DNA from 4 places in the Cytobacillus spongiae genome. Region 1 is predicted to be linked to each of the others. Evidence: predicted binding sites of a transcription regulator. Region 1 holds the regulator's gene; each other region holds the start of a gene.
What was found. Region 1 encodes Rex, which represses fermentation and respiration genes when NADH is low (regulators of the CRP and FNR family bind a similar motif). Its sites were predicted from a motif close to TTGTGAAATATTTCACAA; they were not measured.
Positions count from the first base shown of each region.

Region 2: qoxA (cytochrome aa3 quinol oxidase subunit II) is a predicted target of Rex. The motif match lies at 1,932-1,949, and genes of this name have one in related genera.
Region 3: LS684_RS03715 (L-lactate dehydrogenase) is a predicted target of Rex. The motif match lies at 1,767-1,784, and genes of this name have one in related genera.
Region 4: LS684_RS05985 (YwiC-like family protein) is a predicted target of Rex. The motif match lies at 1,760-1,777, and genes of this name have one in related genera.

Region 1 covers NZ_CP089997.1:303,177-307,033, reverse strand. Annotated here, with positions in the region: gene LS684_RS01735 (CPBP family intramembrane glutamic endopeptidase) at 1-20, shown strand, start outside; gene LS684_RS01730 (YdiK family protein) at 21-227, shown strand; gene tatC (twin-arginine translocase subunit TatC) at 254-994, opposite strand; gene LS684_RS01720 (twin-arginine translocase TatA/TatE family subunit) at 1,012-1,197, opposite strand; gene LS684_RS01715 (redox-sensing transcriptional repressor Rex) at 1,274-1,927, opposite strand; gene moaC (cyclic pyranopterin monophosphate synthase MoaC) at 2,111-2,599, opposite strand; gene LS684_RS01705 (ABC-F family ATP-binding cassette domain-containing protein) at 2,745-3,857, shown strand, end outside.
Region 2 covers NZ_CP089997.1:541,152-545,008, reverse strand. Annotated here, with positions in the region: gene LS684_RS02885 (hypothetical protein) at 1-163, shown strand, start outside; gene LS684_RS02880 (hypothetical protein) at 166-462, shown strand; gene LS684_RS24270 (spore germination protein) at 457-675, opposite strand; gene LS684_RS02875 (hypothetical protein) at 689-934, opposite strand; gene LS684_RS02870 (DUF4240 domain-containing protein) at 1,080-1,628, shown strand; gene qoxA (cytochrome aa3 quinol oxidase subunit II) at 2,040-3,047, shown strand; gene qoxB (cytochrome aa3 quinol oxidase subunit I) at 3,037-3,857, shown strand, end outside.
Region 3 covers NZ_CP089997.1:711,364-715,220, forward strand. Annotated here, with positions in the region: gene LS684_RS03710 (PTS sugar transporter subunit IIC) at 1-679, opposite strand, end outside; gene LS684_RS03715 (L-lactate dehydrogenase) at 761-1,735, opposite strand; gene LS684_RS03720 (DUF3052 domain-containing protein) at 2,052-2,510, shown strand; gene LS684_RS03725 (NAD(P)H-dependent oxidoreductase) at 2,570-3,247, opposite strand; gene LS684_RS03730 (general stress protein) at 3,386-3,857, shown strand, end outside.
Region 4 covers NZ_CP089997.1:1,144,459-1,148,315, forward strand. Annotated here, with positions in the region: gene LS684_RS05970 (molybdopterin molybdotransferase MoeA) at 1-324, shown strand, start outside; gene mobB (molybdopterin-guanine dinucleotide biosynthesis protein B) at 318-833, shown strand; gene LS684_RS05980 (respiratory nitrate reductase subunit gamma) at 974-1,402, shown strand; gene LS684_RS05985 (YwiC-like family protein) at 1,833-2,555, shown strand; gene LS684_RS05990 (Crp/Fnr family transcriptional regulator) at 2,641-3,333, opposite strand; gene argC (N-acetyl-gamma-glutamyl-phosphate reductase) at 3,575-3,857, shown strand, end outside.

The sequences.
Region 1 (3,857 bases):
GCTTTATTGGAGGATTTTAGATGAGAAGGTCACCACTGTTCTCTGGCATCGTTTACGTATGTCTTGGATTAATTTTTACCTTATTTGCTGTACAAAATGTAAGGGAAAGCGGCGAATATGGATTTATTACCTATTTATTTATCATGCTTGCCACCTTCGACCTTGGTTCAGGCATACGCATGATCATGTTTCACTTCAAGCTCAAAAAAGTGGAAAACAAAAAATGAGCCTCTCGCTTGGGAGGCTCATTTTTTTAATCATAGGATTCCATCGATTCCTGTGCTTTTTTATAAGAAAAACGGGAAATGATGATGCTTACTTCATATAGGAGCAGTAGCGGGACAGTCACCATTAAATGAGATAATAATTCTGGTGGAGTAATAAATGCTGCAATGACAATTAATACAAAATAGGCATATTTCCGAACTTGGCTTAAAAACATTGGCGTAACTAATCCAAGCCTCGTTAGAAACATAATCACAACCGGCAATTGAAATAAAAATCCAAATGGGAGTGTTAGCTGAAATAAAAACTGAAAATATTCATTGATTCCAATCACTTGGTTAATATTTAATCGGTCGGAAATTCGGGTCATAAAGTCTATGACAAACGGAAAGAGAATAAAGTAAGAAAAAGCAATCCCCCCGATAAATAATAGAACCGAGATGGGAATATAGCTTAATGTAACCTTTCGTTCTTTTTCATAGAGACCTGGACTAATAAATGACCACAATTGATATAAAATAACAGGTGATGTAAGAACAAAGGCAATAATAAAGGCAAATTGCATGTACACTTTAATCGGATCCGTTAAACGGAACGCATTCATCGTAAGCTCTTTTGCCTCATCTGCATTTTGCAGGAAGACTATTAACGGCTCAGCTACGAAAAAGCTCAAAATGACAGCAATAAAGAAGAAAACGACTGAAATCACTAGCCGTTTTCTTAATTCACCTATATGTTCAAACATCGTCATGTCTTTATGAGAATCCATAACGCTTCATCCTAACATTACTTAACTTCTTTATCTTTTTTCACATCATCGTCATCGTCGTCCGCTAGACCCTTCGTCGCATTCTTGAACTCACGAAGTGTATTTCCTGCCGCTTTACCAAGCTCAGGTAGCTTTTTTGGACCGAATACTAATAATGCTACAAATACAATTAGTAAGAGGCTTCCCATACCAACGTTCATCATTTTAGCCTCACCTCCCTTTCTCTATCATAACGTTTTTATACTGATGTTCAACTGTTTTCTATTGGATAGAATAAATTTAAGATTCCACTTGTTCATTCGGATAATGCTTTAAGAAATAGACGAGAGACTGAAGCTCAACTGCCAAATCAATATGATGAATACGAATCGTTGAAGGCACATTTAATCGAGCCGGTGTAAAATTCAAAATCCCCTTAATATTGACCTCTACAATTCGATCGGTAATCGTTTGCGCAACTGGCGCTGGTACGGTTAAGATCGCTACCTGCACATCATGTTCTTTAATCTTTTCTTCAAGGTCATCCATGTGATAGATGGGAACACTTCCGATTTTTTTCCCGACGCGATCTTCGGACACATCAAAAGCAATTTCGATCTTTGTATTATTATTCTTTAAAAAATTATAATTTAAAAATGCCGTTCCTAAGTTTCCGACCCCAATTAACGCAACCTTTGTAAGCTCGTCCTGGTCGAGTGTTTTTCGAAAGAAGGATAATAAATAATTCACATTATACCCATATCCCTTCTTTCCTAAAGCACCAAAATAAGAAAAATCTCTACGTATTGTTGCAGAATCGACCTTTACGGCTTCACTTAACTCAGCAGATGAAACCCGCTGTTTTCCTGAAGAATGTAAGTTTTTTAAAAAACGATAATATAATGGCAGCCGCTTGGCTGTCGCTTGCGGAATTTTGATGGTTTCATTATTCATATCAATCTCCCCCGCTCCCCTACTCTAGTATTTGTTGTTTTCCTTAAGAGACCGTTAATCTTCGTTAACCTTCTGTAGGCTCTCAGATGGTGCAGTCATCCTTCTTCATCAAGAGATTTCTTCGTGTATCTCCACACAAATAGTCATCCTGCTAAGTCCCTTTACCAGAAAGATTCTTTTTTACTATAGCTTTTCTCGTTTAAAGTCACCGTTTTTCCCGCCTGTTTTCTCTACTAAATACGTTTGACCTATTACCATTCCTTTATCAACTGCCTTACACATATCATAGACAGTAAGGGCACAAACGGACGCAGCTGTTAGCGCTTCCATTTCAACACCTGTATTACCCTTTGTTTTGACGGCTGCTTCTATTTCTAGAATATAGTCTTCCTCTTTCACTGTCCATGCAAATGATATGTCTACTCCAGTTAATGGGAGTGGATGGCACATTGGAATTAGCTCGCTCGTTTTTTTACAAGCCATGACTCCAGCTACCTGGGCGACGGCAAGCACATCCCCTTTTTTCATTTGTTGATTAGTAATTCTCTCATAAATTTCTTTATTAACTGTAATGCTAGAATGAGCAATTGCCGTTCTTATTGTTTCTGGCTTATCACTCACATCCACCATCTTTGCTCTTCCTTCTTGATTAAAGTGTGTAAATTCTGTCATCTTTAAAAAACACCTCTCTATCAAAATATACACTATTTTATTCCATCTGTGTATGAACTTTGTACGTTACTTCACAAGTTTACTCTTATTGCTCGAATTATAGAAGATAAGTTACACTATTTCTATAACATTGAGGTGAAAGAACATGATTTTATTACAAGTAAACCAATTAAATAAATATTTTGGTGCTGACCTTATTTTATCGAATATAAAGCTAGAAGTACAATCCAGGGACCGAATAGCGCTCGTTGGGCGAAATGGTGCAGGTAAGTCGACTCTTTTAAAGATCATTGCAGGACAGCTTTCCTATGAATCTGGAGACATGATTAAACCAAAAGGAGTCGAAATTGGCTATCTTGCTCAAAACACAGGACTCGCTTCAGAATTATCGATTTGGGATGAAATGCTTACCGTGTTCAACCATCTTCGTCAAATGGAAAAAGATTTGCGCAGATTAGAAGAAAAGATGGCGAACCCAAATATCTTTGATCAGCCTACTGAGTATGAGCGCATCTTAAAAGAGTATGATTTGCTTCAGGTGGAATTTAAAGAGCGGGGCGGCTATCAATACGAGTCTGATATCCGTTCAGTCCTCCACGGATTACATTTTCATGACTTTGATTATTCGACAACTATATCTACTTTAAGCGGTGGACAAAAAACGAGGCTCGCTCTGGCCAAGCTCTTATTATCAAAGCCAGATATTCTAATTCTTGATGAGCCGACGAACCATCTTGATATTGAAACCTTAACATGGCTGGAGCAGTATTTACAGAGCTATTCAGGTGCCATATTAATTGTATCCCATGATCGCTATTTCCTTGATAAAGTCGTCAACCAGGTGTATGAGATTTCAAGGCACCAAATTACGAAATTCACAGGTAACTATAGTTATTACTTAGACCGTAAAGCAGAGAACTATGAGCGAGATATGAAGCAATACGAGAAGCAGCAAGAGGAAGTGGCCAAGCTCCAAGATTTTATTCAGAAAAATTTAGCCCGTGCCTCTACAACAAAACGCGCACAAAGCAGAAGAAAGCAGCTTGAGAGAATGGAGTTAATGGATCGTCCACTAGGGGATGAGAAGTCAGCGACGTTTCATTTTGATATCGAAAAGCAAAGTGGAAATGAAGTGCTGAACATTCGTGACCTTGCAATTGGCTATGAAGAACAAATAGTGACAAAACAGATAACGATGAGACTCACTAGAGGTGATAGCATTGCCTTAGTGGGACCTAACGGTATTGGAAAATCTACC
Region 2 (3,857 bases), 240 kb from region 1:
TCGTTTAGATGAGCTTGATATCGAAGAGCTGAGCGGATCATTGAATATTGGGAATAATTTCGCATCCCCTCCGTCGAAAAGAAAAACTAGCCGAGAGGACGAACAGACGATTAGTTCCACAAATAAAGGATACTCGGTGTCTTTTAATGAAAAGGGTGAGTAGCAATGTCCATTTTTTCACCAAATTTCATCATTGGCTCCATTCGAATTGGCACCATTGAAGGTGCATCTACCGTTAGCATGGGGAATAATCTTCAGCATGGCTTTATGAATCATCAAAAAATAAACCAGGGGTTAGGAAATATTAGCGGAGATGGCAATCATATTGAAGGCTTAAAATCTTTATTACAGGATTCTGCCATACTCGATATTCTCGGCAATCACACCTCTCCAGATGAACTCCCCTCCTGGGTACAGCAGCTTGTAAAGGAAAGACTACAAGAATCTAGCAAACCCCTATGAGGAAGAGCTGTTATTAATAGGCATATCGATTAAATCATTATCGTAAACTACGTTTTGATTTGAAACAATCCAATTATATTCCCCTACAGTATTTCCCAAACCTACATTCAATTTTGAGTTGGACCTCCAGTAAAGCTGATAATTTTGGCCAACCGCTACACTTGAATTCTCTGTAACCGTGTTAACATGTATTGATTCAATCGAAACATTCATCTTAAGATCGCTCCTAGTACTGTATATTAGGCTGCGGATTATTAATTTCAGGATTACTTACTGGAGTATCAATGACATCATTATCCGAAATGATATTCACATTATTCGTAATAAAAATCAATCCCACGTTGAGACCAGCGGCTATATTATTTTTCCCTTGCCAAGACCAATCTGCCTGATTATTTTGCCCTGTTGATATCGTTGCATTTTCACTAATATTATTAGCATTAATTTGGTTTAGAACAATTGAAAATGGCATTAGTAATCCTCCCTTTTAATTGTTTATGGTTATTGTATTCGCCTAATAAAAATGAGTGAAAGATAAAACACTCCTTTCGGCTGACTTTAAAATCAACTCCCCAGTGATAGACTAACAATAACTCTAACTCATTTAGGAGGACACTATGCATAAGCATGAATTTTGGTCATTAATAAAGGCATCTCAAAGAGAAGAAGAACAAAATGACTGGCTAACTGACCGATTAGTCACAGAGGATCTCGATACCATTCTAGAGTTTGAAGTGCATCTCCAGAGAATTATGAATGAGAGCTACCAATCAAACCTATGGGCAGCAGCTTATGTAATAATGGGTGGGTGTTCTGATGATACATTCGACTATTTCCGCGGATGGCTCATAGGCCAAGGGGAAGAAGTATATAATCGTGTTTTGCAGAATCCAGAGTATTTAGCTGAATATATCTCAGACGACAGGCTCGATGAAGAAGGTTATCCACAAAACGAAGAACTCTTGTCTGTCGGATTTGACGCGTATTCTTTGATTAAAACAGGCGATTTGGAGTGGGATGATTCATTATATGACGAATTTCTTTCTTCTCTAGATGAAAAGAGATTATCTTCTACTGAAGACATTGATCTTAATTGGGAAGAGGATGATCTGGAAGAGCTGTTTCCATTACTATGGGAACGTTTTGGTGAAGATCCACTTGGATAAATTCTTTATAAGGCTAGCAACTTATATAAGTGGCTAGCTTTTTTCAATTAATCAAACGTTTGATTAAGATATTTGCTCTAGTTATCTTCCTATATTTCTATAAATCTCCTCCTCTCACTAAGAGAATCCACCTCGGGATATGGAGACCATTTTTTACAATTAAAGGTTTCATAATTCGTTCACAATTACTCTCGTTTTCTAACATAGTTTCTGTGGTAATATCATCTTAAAGAAAGATGCTGTGACAAAAATCACACCTTAAGAGCACTTTTTCCAAAATTTATTGGACAAAATTGCACAACTTTGTGAATAAATTCACATTTCTTTGTGATACAATGAACAAAGTCTTTCTATTTGAAAGGAGATGAAAAGGTGAAAAAGTCTAAACTGCTGCTCATTTCATTTATATCAATGCTATCGCTACTTTTATTAAGTGGCTGTGAAAATAATATGGTTGTGTTCAATCCAGAGGGGCCTGTTGCAAGGCAAATTCTTGAACTCATTAACTTCTCCATTTTGTTAATGATACTTGTTACAGTTGTCGTGTTCTCCCTTTTTGCCTATATCGTCTGGAAATACAGAGAAAGAAAAGACAATATGGATTATGAACCACCTGAAGAACACGGAAGTACAGTTCTTGAAATTATCTGGACTGTTATTCCAATATTAATCATTGTAGCGTTAACGATTCCTACGGTGAAAACGATCTACGCCTTAGAAGAAATCCCTGAAGGTTACGAGGACAAAGAACCATTAATCATTCATGTAACATCTGCAGACTGGAAGTGGATTTTCAGCTATCCGGAGCAAGGAATTGAGACTGTAAACTATGTTAATATCCCAGAGGATACTCCAGTTGATTTTCGTCTAACATCTGCCGGAACCATGCAAAGCTTTTGGATTCCATCACTCGGAGGACAAAAATATACGATGGCAAAGGCTGAGACACAGCTTTACTTAGTAGCTGATAATCCTGGGTCATTCGTTGGTAGAAATACAAACTTCAATGGTCAAGGCTATGCGGGAATGGAATTTGAAGTTCTTTCTCAAACGCAAGAAGAATTTGACGAATGGATTGAAGAAGTAAAAGATACAGCTCCAAAAATGACGGAAGCTGAATATGAAAAAATGCTTGAGCCGTCCCACCTTGGACGCCAAACATTCTCTAATACGCATTTAGAATGGGTTGACCATTCAGATCCACATTCGAAGAATTACCTAAACCCAGAAATGTACGACCGAGGACATGGATGGCCTGGGAAAATTTTCGAAGATGAAAATAATTATAAAAATAAAGACGGTCAAAATGAGCACAAGGGCCATGGAGAAATGAACCATGGGGATCATGATGGCCATGAGAATATGAAGCACGAGGAAGAATCAAAGGATTCACATGGGGGTGACCATAGTGGGCATTAAATGGGATGAGTTTTTCGTCACTGGCGACCCGTTAATTTTTGCTTCACAAATTGCCATTGCTCTAACTGCTGTTGGAGCTGTGGCCGCCATTTCTTACTTTAAAAAATGGAACTATCTTTGGACAGATTGGCTTACAACTGTTGACCATAAAAGAATAGGAATTATGTACATTCTCCTCGGAGTTGTGATGTTTTTCCGAGGCGGTGTCGATGGCCTTATGATGAAAGGCCAAACAGCTGTACCTGAGAATAGCTTCTTAAATGCACAGCATTACAATGAAGTATTTACTACTCATGGTGTCATTATGATCCTATTTGTAGCGATGCCATTATTAATCGGGTTAATGAACTTCGCAGTACCTTTACAAATCGGTGCTCGCGATGTTGCCTTCCCGCAGCTAAATGCACTAAGCTTTTGGCTTACATTCAGCGGGGCAATGCTGTTTAACATCTCTTTCGTAATCGGTGGTTCACCTGATGCTGGTTGGACTTCTTATTTCCCACTTGCCGGGAAGGAGTTTAGTCCAGGGATTGGGAACAACTATTATGCTGTCGGCCTCCAAATTGCCGGCGCAGGTACGTTGATGTCAGGGATTAACTTTGTTGTAACGATTTTAAAAATGAGAACAAAAGGGATGACGCTTATGCGTATGCCAATGTTTACTTGGACATCCTTTATTGCATCCGTCATTATTGTCGCGAGTTTCCCAATTTTCACAGTCGCTCTTGCTTTAATGACTTTTGACCGGATTTTCGGAACGCATTTCTTTACGATTTCTGGTGGCGGAGTCGATATGCTTTGGGCAAACCT
Region 3 (3,857 bases), 410 kb from region 1:
CACCAAGCTGATTTTCTCTCCAAGAGATTATTGAGAATCCAATGAAATGGGCTGCGCATCCTGCTAGAGCAGCTCCGCCGGCAATTCCACTTAGATCTAAAGCCATCGCTAACGCTACAGATGATGCTGGTGAGATGAGGAATAGTCCCCATACCATCGCTAGAATTATAGATGCTAGAAGTGGATTTCCAGCTGTTGATTCTTTAATCACGGCTCCAACACTATTCAAGATCGGTGCAATTACAGTAGATAACCAAAGTCCAGCAAAGCCAGCTACTAAAATCGTTGCTAGTGGGATGAGCATCATATCAAGTGGTGTTTTTCCACTGATTCTTTTCCCAATAAATGTAGCGATTGTAGCAGTTAGCAAGGCACCAATTGGTTCACCTGCTTTAATTAACACGCCTGCTTCAGTAATCGATAATGCGCCTGCACCAACAGCTGCTGCAATCATAGCTGAGAAAATAACGAGTGCATTTGCTCCCAGCATTAGGGCAATTCCTGCACCGACTGCTGGGGCCATTAAGCTGATTGAAATCGTCCCAATTTGTACAAGTTCTTCTATTCCAAAGCTTGTTCCAATATTTTTAATTAAAAGTCCAATTCCTAGTGTAACGAATATCCCTTGAGCAATCCCTGTGGATGCTTTAAAAATACGAGGCATAACATACTCTTTCATATAGAGCGCCTTCTTTCTTTTAATAAGAATGTTGTTTGATCGTATGGTATGGGAGGTTGGCTAAAGTCCTGATTTGCCCTTTTAAACCAATTCTAAAGCTTTTTTCTCATAGCCGATGCTTGCCATATAGTCTCTTAATACGTTAGTAGAATGTGCAAATTTTTCCTGTTCCGCTTCCGTTAAGTGTAGTTCTACTACTTCCTTTAATCCTTGGCGTGTAATAATAGCTGGTACACCAGTACAAAGGTCTGTTTCCCCATACTCTCCATCTAACACACAGGATAGAGCGATGATTTTGTGGTCATCATTTAAGATAGATTTAGTGATGAAGGCAATCGCATTACCTATTCCATAATAAGTTGTTCCTTTACGCTTTAGAATTTCAAAGCCTACCTTCTTCACATCTTCAACCATTTGATCTAAGTCGATATGACCTAGCTTGTCTTTTTGCTCTTCGATAATTTGCAGAAGTGGCTTCCCACCAACAGTTACATGTGACCAAGCGGCAAATTGTGAATCCCCATGCTCACCCATTGTATAGCCGTAGATACTTCTAGGATCTACATCAAGAATCTCAGATAAGTAAGTTTTCAATCTACTAGAATCAAGAGATGTACCTGTTCCGATAACTTGGTTTCTTGGAAGGCCAGAGAGCTTCCATACATGATATGTCATAATATCAACTGGATTTGAAGCAATTAAGAAAATTCCATTAAACCCACTTGCCATAATTTGTGGAATGATGTCCGCCATAATTTTAGCGCCAATTCCAATTGTGTCTAATCTTGTTTGCCCTGGTTTTGGTGGCGGGCCAGCTGTAATAACGACAATATCTACATCTCCAAGCTCCTGATAAGTAGCTGTATGAACTTTTGTGCGAGAGTTTGTAAAGTCGATGCAATGGGAAAGATCAAGGCACTCTCCAACAGCTCGTTCTGTATTAATATCAATCATTAATAATTCATCACAAATGCCTTGGTTTAATATGGAGTAGGCAGCACTAGAACCAACTAATCCTGTTCCTATAATCGCAACTTTTCTAATGTTTTGTTGCATCTTCGTCATCTCCTTAAGATGTAAAAAATAATTGTGAAACATTTCACATTTTATTATAAAAAAATAATTTATTAGAGCTAATATTCTCTTTGTGAACTATTTCACAACTTAATTATAGTTCGAATAATTATCTTGTACAATAGTAGAAAGCGATTACATTATGTATAATAATTGACGAAAAAATGGATGAAAAGTGGCTGTAATTTTATTTATTAAAATTTTCTTAAAATATTAAAATAGGGAGGGAAATACGGAGGTGGGCAATCATTTTAAAAACATGTAAAATAGAGGGAGATCGAAGAAAGGGATGAGTTAATTGCAAGAATTGAACCCTATTTTAAAGAAATTGCAATATAAAGAAGCAGGGCAAGCTGTTCTAATAATGAATGCCCCAAGTGCATATCATGAGGTGATGTCTTCATTTAAAGGGGAAGTTCATCAAGAACCTTCATTAGAAGGCTATTCATTTGTACAAGTATTTGGCGTATCAAATGAAGAGCTCCAAACAAAAGCTCAAAAAGCAGAACCCTTTATGAATGAAGATGGCCTTCTGTGGATTTGTTATCCCAAAAAATCCTCTAAAACCTATAAAGGGTCTGACTGTAGCCGTGAAAGTGTGGCAGAAGTGCTTGCTAGCAGAGGATATGAACCTGTAAGACAGGTAGCCATCGATGAAGATTGGTCAGCTCTACGTTTTAGGAAGGTCGAGCATATTAAAACAATGACTCGTAAATCGGCCGTAACAGAAAAAGGGAAGAAGCGAATTGAACAATAAAGAAGGAAGAGACGATGTGCTCTTCCTTCTTTATTAAATAATATTTGAGTGGCAACTCCTTATTCAATCCATTTAATAATATCTTCAGCAGGACGGCGAGTCTTCTCTTTCGGTTCTTTCGCTCGATACCCAAACGCAACCATTACAGAAATATGAAAGCTTCCATCTTCAAGCAATCCCTCTTCAGCTAGCAGTTGATTCATTTTTTCGTAGGAGAACCCTTCAATCGGGCAAGAATCAATCCCGATTATGGCTGCAGAGGTCATCATATTAGCTAATGCAATATACGTTTGCTTGGACGCCCAGTCATGTAGTCTGCGGTCATTTTCGAGTAATTGAAAATCCACCTTTTGGAATTCTTCAATTCTCTGAAGATAATTGGCTTTAAAATCGGCTGGGAGCTTTTTGAAATTCGTGAAATGATCTTCTAAGTAAGCTGAGTCATACGTTGTATCTTTTTTCGATCGAGCTAAGATAATAACAAAATGACTGGCATCAGGGAGCTTCCCGTATGCACCCCATGCAGTGTGTTTTATTTTCTCACGAAGAGCTGAATTCTGAATGACTAGAAATCTCCAAGGCTCAAAGCCAAAGGAGCTTGGGGATAGCCGGCCGGTTTCTAGAATAAATTCCATATCCTCATGGGCAACCTTCTTCTTTGGATCAAATTCCTTTGTCGCATGTCGATTGAGAAATGCTTCTAACACCTCTTGCTTACGTTGCTTATGATCTTCCACCTTTTTCACTCCTTAATCGTAGATAGTATAAACATAACACATCAAGGGAGGAAAAATCAGCCAAAACACTAATGGTATATTTTAAATATTCAAAAAAATAAATGGTAAAATAAAAGAATATCATAATAGGAGAATACGATGAGAGAACAGTTATTAAGACGATTTGCCTATCTGTATTCAGGGGAGTGTTTCTCTCTCTTTAGTTTTGCTATATTAAGCTATCTAGTACATATTGCTTTTTCAGAACTACAATTATATTCATTGCTCTCTTTTTGGTCCTCGTTTTTTCTGTTGGAATTTATTTTAGTACAGGGGACATTGTATTGGTATTCGAAGTGGAAACGACTGAAGAAAGGAAAAGATGCACGTGCACCGATGCATGTTCTAAAACGATTGAAAGCGGTAGAGAAACTTAATATTGCTTTAATTCTCTTTTCTCCAATCGGTATGATGATAGATATCCTTTATAAGTACCCGGATCTACCGGTAAATGGGCTAGTTCTTACAGCTGGCATTTATTTATTTGGGATACTAGAATATATTAATTATTTTCATATCCAGCTTTCATATGATCAACGAACAGATCTCAAGTACTTATTTAAATGGAAAA
Region 4 (3,857 bases), 840 kb from region 1:
GTGGGATTTGAATTATTCTCAAGGCCAGTTATTCGAAAAATGCTTTTTTCAGAAAACCCTCACTTGCGTAAAGAGAAAGCTATCTTACAGGTTGATTTCAAAAAAGCGAATCCGTTTACTAGATTTGTACGGAGTATCCTATCTGTATCAAATGGGAAGCTAGTAGTCTCACCTAGCGGATTAGATAAATCGAATATTGTGATGAGCTTAGCAGGAGCGAATTCTCTTATGCTTTTACCAGGTGGGACACGGGGCTTCGAAGCAGGAACGGAGGTAGAGGTTCTAATACTGGAGGATGATGTTGGAAGTGAATGGCCATGGTAAAACCAATCATATTTCAACTTGTTGGGTATCAAAATAGCGGCAAGACAACCCTTTTAAAAAGAATGGTTGATATTTGTACAACAGATGGTAAAAAAGTTGTGACGATAAAACATCATGGTCACGGTGGCAAGCCTACTGTATTCGAAGAAAAAGACTCGAGCCAGCACATGCAATCAGGTGCGATGGCTTCTTTAGTAGAGGGAGACGGAAGGGTGTTAATTCAGGCTGAATTAGACGCTTGGCCCCTTGAACAGCAAATTGCTTGGCTTTCATATTTAAAGCCAGATGTTATTTTTATTGAAGGGCATAAAATGGCTTCTTATTCAAAGGCTGTATTGCTCCGAAGTATTGATGATTATGCTAGTCTGTCACAATTATCTGAGATAAGAGCATATATCACATTAGACCGCAACCTTTTAGGGGTTCTAAAAGAAAAAGCGAATGTTCCAATTTTTTATCGTGGCGATCCTGACTTTCTTAATTGGGTTAGAGATTATATGACTAATTAGGTGTTTGTTCAAAAAAGATTTAAAAAATGTTAATAAAATTGTCAAATTCGTAACTTTTGTCACTGCTATTCCTTGAGGGTGCTGGTAGGATGGCATTAAGGGGAAATGATGTTTGTTTAAATATAGGTGGTGTCAATTGAATGGAAATGCTCCATATCATATTATGGATGATTTATCCTTACACAGTTATTGCCATTTTGGGGATGGGACTTGTATGGCAATATGACTTAACAAGATGGCAGGACGATCAATTACCAGATTCTATAGGAAGTCGGATGCTTAAGAAGACTGCTGGAGGATTATTAATTCTCAGCTTTTTATCAGGAATAGCTGTAATTTTCTTTTATAGCATGGCGAATGAACCTGTGGATCTATTTTATTGGGTAGTTAGCTTGATACAGTTAAAACCTAATATGGAAGTGATTGAGAGCATTTCTATTCTATCACGTATTCACTTAATTCTATTGTTGACCTTTATCCTAGTTGTGTCATTAACAAAGTATGTTTACTATATATTTAAACCACACCGATATATAAAGAAGCGACTAGCTCAGCGAAATTTCCAGTAAACCGCCTTTGGCGGTTTTTTTGTTGCTTAAGAAAGTAGAAAATTGACACTTGTTGATAAGTAGGTCGGCATCCCGCTCCATCACTTAACACTTAAGGGGTCGTAAGTCAATTTAAAATGGATGGCAAAGACCTTCTATTCTAAACTGTTTTATGCTTGCCTTAGCCTCGCAAAGGCGCACTAAGCTATTGTTCCATTGTTTTTTACGTGGAAGGTGGTAATTCGCTCATAATATCTAATTTTTATCCCGGTTGAAAAGTGTTCGCTCAAGATATATAAGGTATCATTCAACCTAGGTATTTCATGTATGAGATTGACCTGAATCAATTTTACCTTCTCTTATATTTCATATGTTAACTTGTGATATGCTTCACTTACTTCTGAAGGCATTTTCTATATAGTGAAACTAGGATGATGAGGGAGTGATAACATTGAAATTATTTTTACCAAAGCAGCATGGGGCATGGGCAATGCTGATCATACCATTTTGGTTAGGGGCGGTTGCAAGTACGATCATATGGCAGCATATTCCGTTCTTTTTGGGATGGTTATTATTGTATTTAGCGACATACCCGATGCTGCTTTTATTTAAAAAGAAAAAAATCCCTTTTTATACAAAATGGACATTGATCTATTTGTTGCCGGCTCTCATACTATTACTTATCCCTTTATGGACAAGGCCAGGAATAGCATATTTTGGGTTTGCAATGGTTCCATTTTTTCTTTTAAATTCCTATTTTTCGAGTCGAAATAGAGATCGGGCATTATTGAATGATATGAGTGCCGTTGTCGTATTTAGCATCGCTGGTTTAGCTAGTAGCTTTTTGGGTGGTGGAGAGGTTTCAAAACAAGCATGGATGGTATTTATCACATCTATCATTTTCTTTATGGGAAGTACCTTCTATGTAAAAACGATGATTCGCGAAAAGAAAAGCACTACTTACAAATGGGTTTCTTGGGGATACCATCTAGCCGCTGTTTGTAGTTTTCTGTTCGCAGGTGAATGGCTCATCGCATTTGCATTCCTTCCTAGTTTAGGTCGGGCGATTTACTTTTATGGAAAAAATTATTCTGTAAAGAAAGTTGGCATATTAGAAATCGTAAATGCCGTATTATTTTTTATCATAATATTTTTTTGGATTGTACAGAAGTAAGGAAATAGATCAAATGAATGTTATGAACACAAAAAAAGTCGATTTCTTTGCAATCGACTTTTTTCTGTATAACGAACGTTCGTCTTTATTCAATATTACAAATTTCAATTGGACAATTCTCACAATCTATCTCTTGTTTTAAATGTTCTAGATCATGAATCGTAATAATCCCTTTATCAATTGATACGATGTCGTTCTTTCGTAGTTCGCTTAGTAAGCGATTGACCACTTCGCGTGAAGTGCCACAAAAATTAGCCAATTCTTGGTTTGTTAGAGGTAAATGGATGACCATTCCTTCCTCAGTTTCTTTGCCGAAGCTATTAGATAATCGTATTAATGTAGAATATAGCGCACCTTTTTTTCCATGGAGTACTAGATCACGAAATTTCGTTTGGGTTTTTCGATGCTGAAGGCTTAGCCATCGCATGAATTCCAAAGCCAATGTACTATTTTGTTCAAGCTTTTCCTCGAGCTCATTCTTTAGTATGACGGATACTTCTCCATTTTCAACCACTTTTGCATTCAACATAAACTTCGGGGTGGGGCAAAAAAGAGAAAGCTCTCCAATCAAATCTCCTGCCTTACACATACGAAGAGTAAGTTCACGGCCATCTGGAATGATTTTGCTTATATAAATGATACCACTATTAACAAGATAAAGCTCATTAGCACTCATTCCTTCTTGAAAAAGAAATGTTCCTTTTTCTACTTTTCGAGTGTGGTGAACGGTTTGAATTAACTCTTTTAACTCCGATGAAATTTCTGTAAATGACTGCATTTTCTAACCACCTTTTTGAGGCGAAATAATCGCTACTACTGATTTAAAATGAAAATCGGTATACAGTCAACCTCAGACTTATTTACTATCATTATATTGTAAACGAAATAAAAGATAAACAAAAACAAGGAAAAATATGTTGATTTAATATAAAAGTATTCTTATAATAGGAGGAACTAAAAGTTATAAATATAAAATTACTTGTTTATTTATGCATAATAAAGCGAAGGGAAGTTGATAAATGAAGGTATCTATAATTGGTGCATCAGGCTATAGTGGGGTTGAACTCATAAGACTAATAAACCAGCACAATGAATTTTCATTGCAATCAATACATACTTCTCGAGAAGAAACCCTAATCAGTCAGGTGTATCCTCATTTATTTCAGATCATTCATTCAAATTTGGAGAGAATCGAACCAAACCTCATCTCAGAACAAGCAGATCTAATATTTTTAGCTACTCCCTCAGGAGTATCGAAACATTTAGCCCAAGAGTTTTCGACTTATCACGTTCCAATTATTG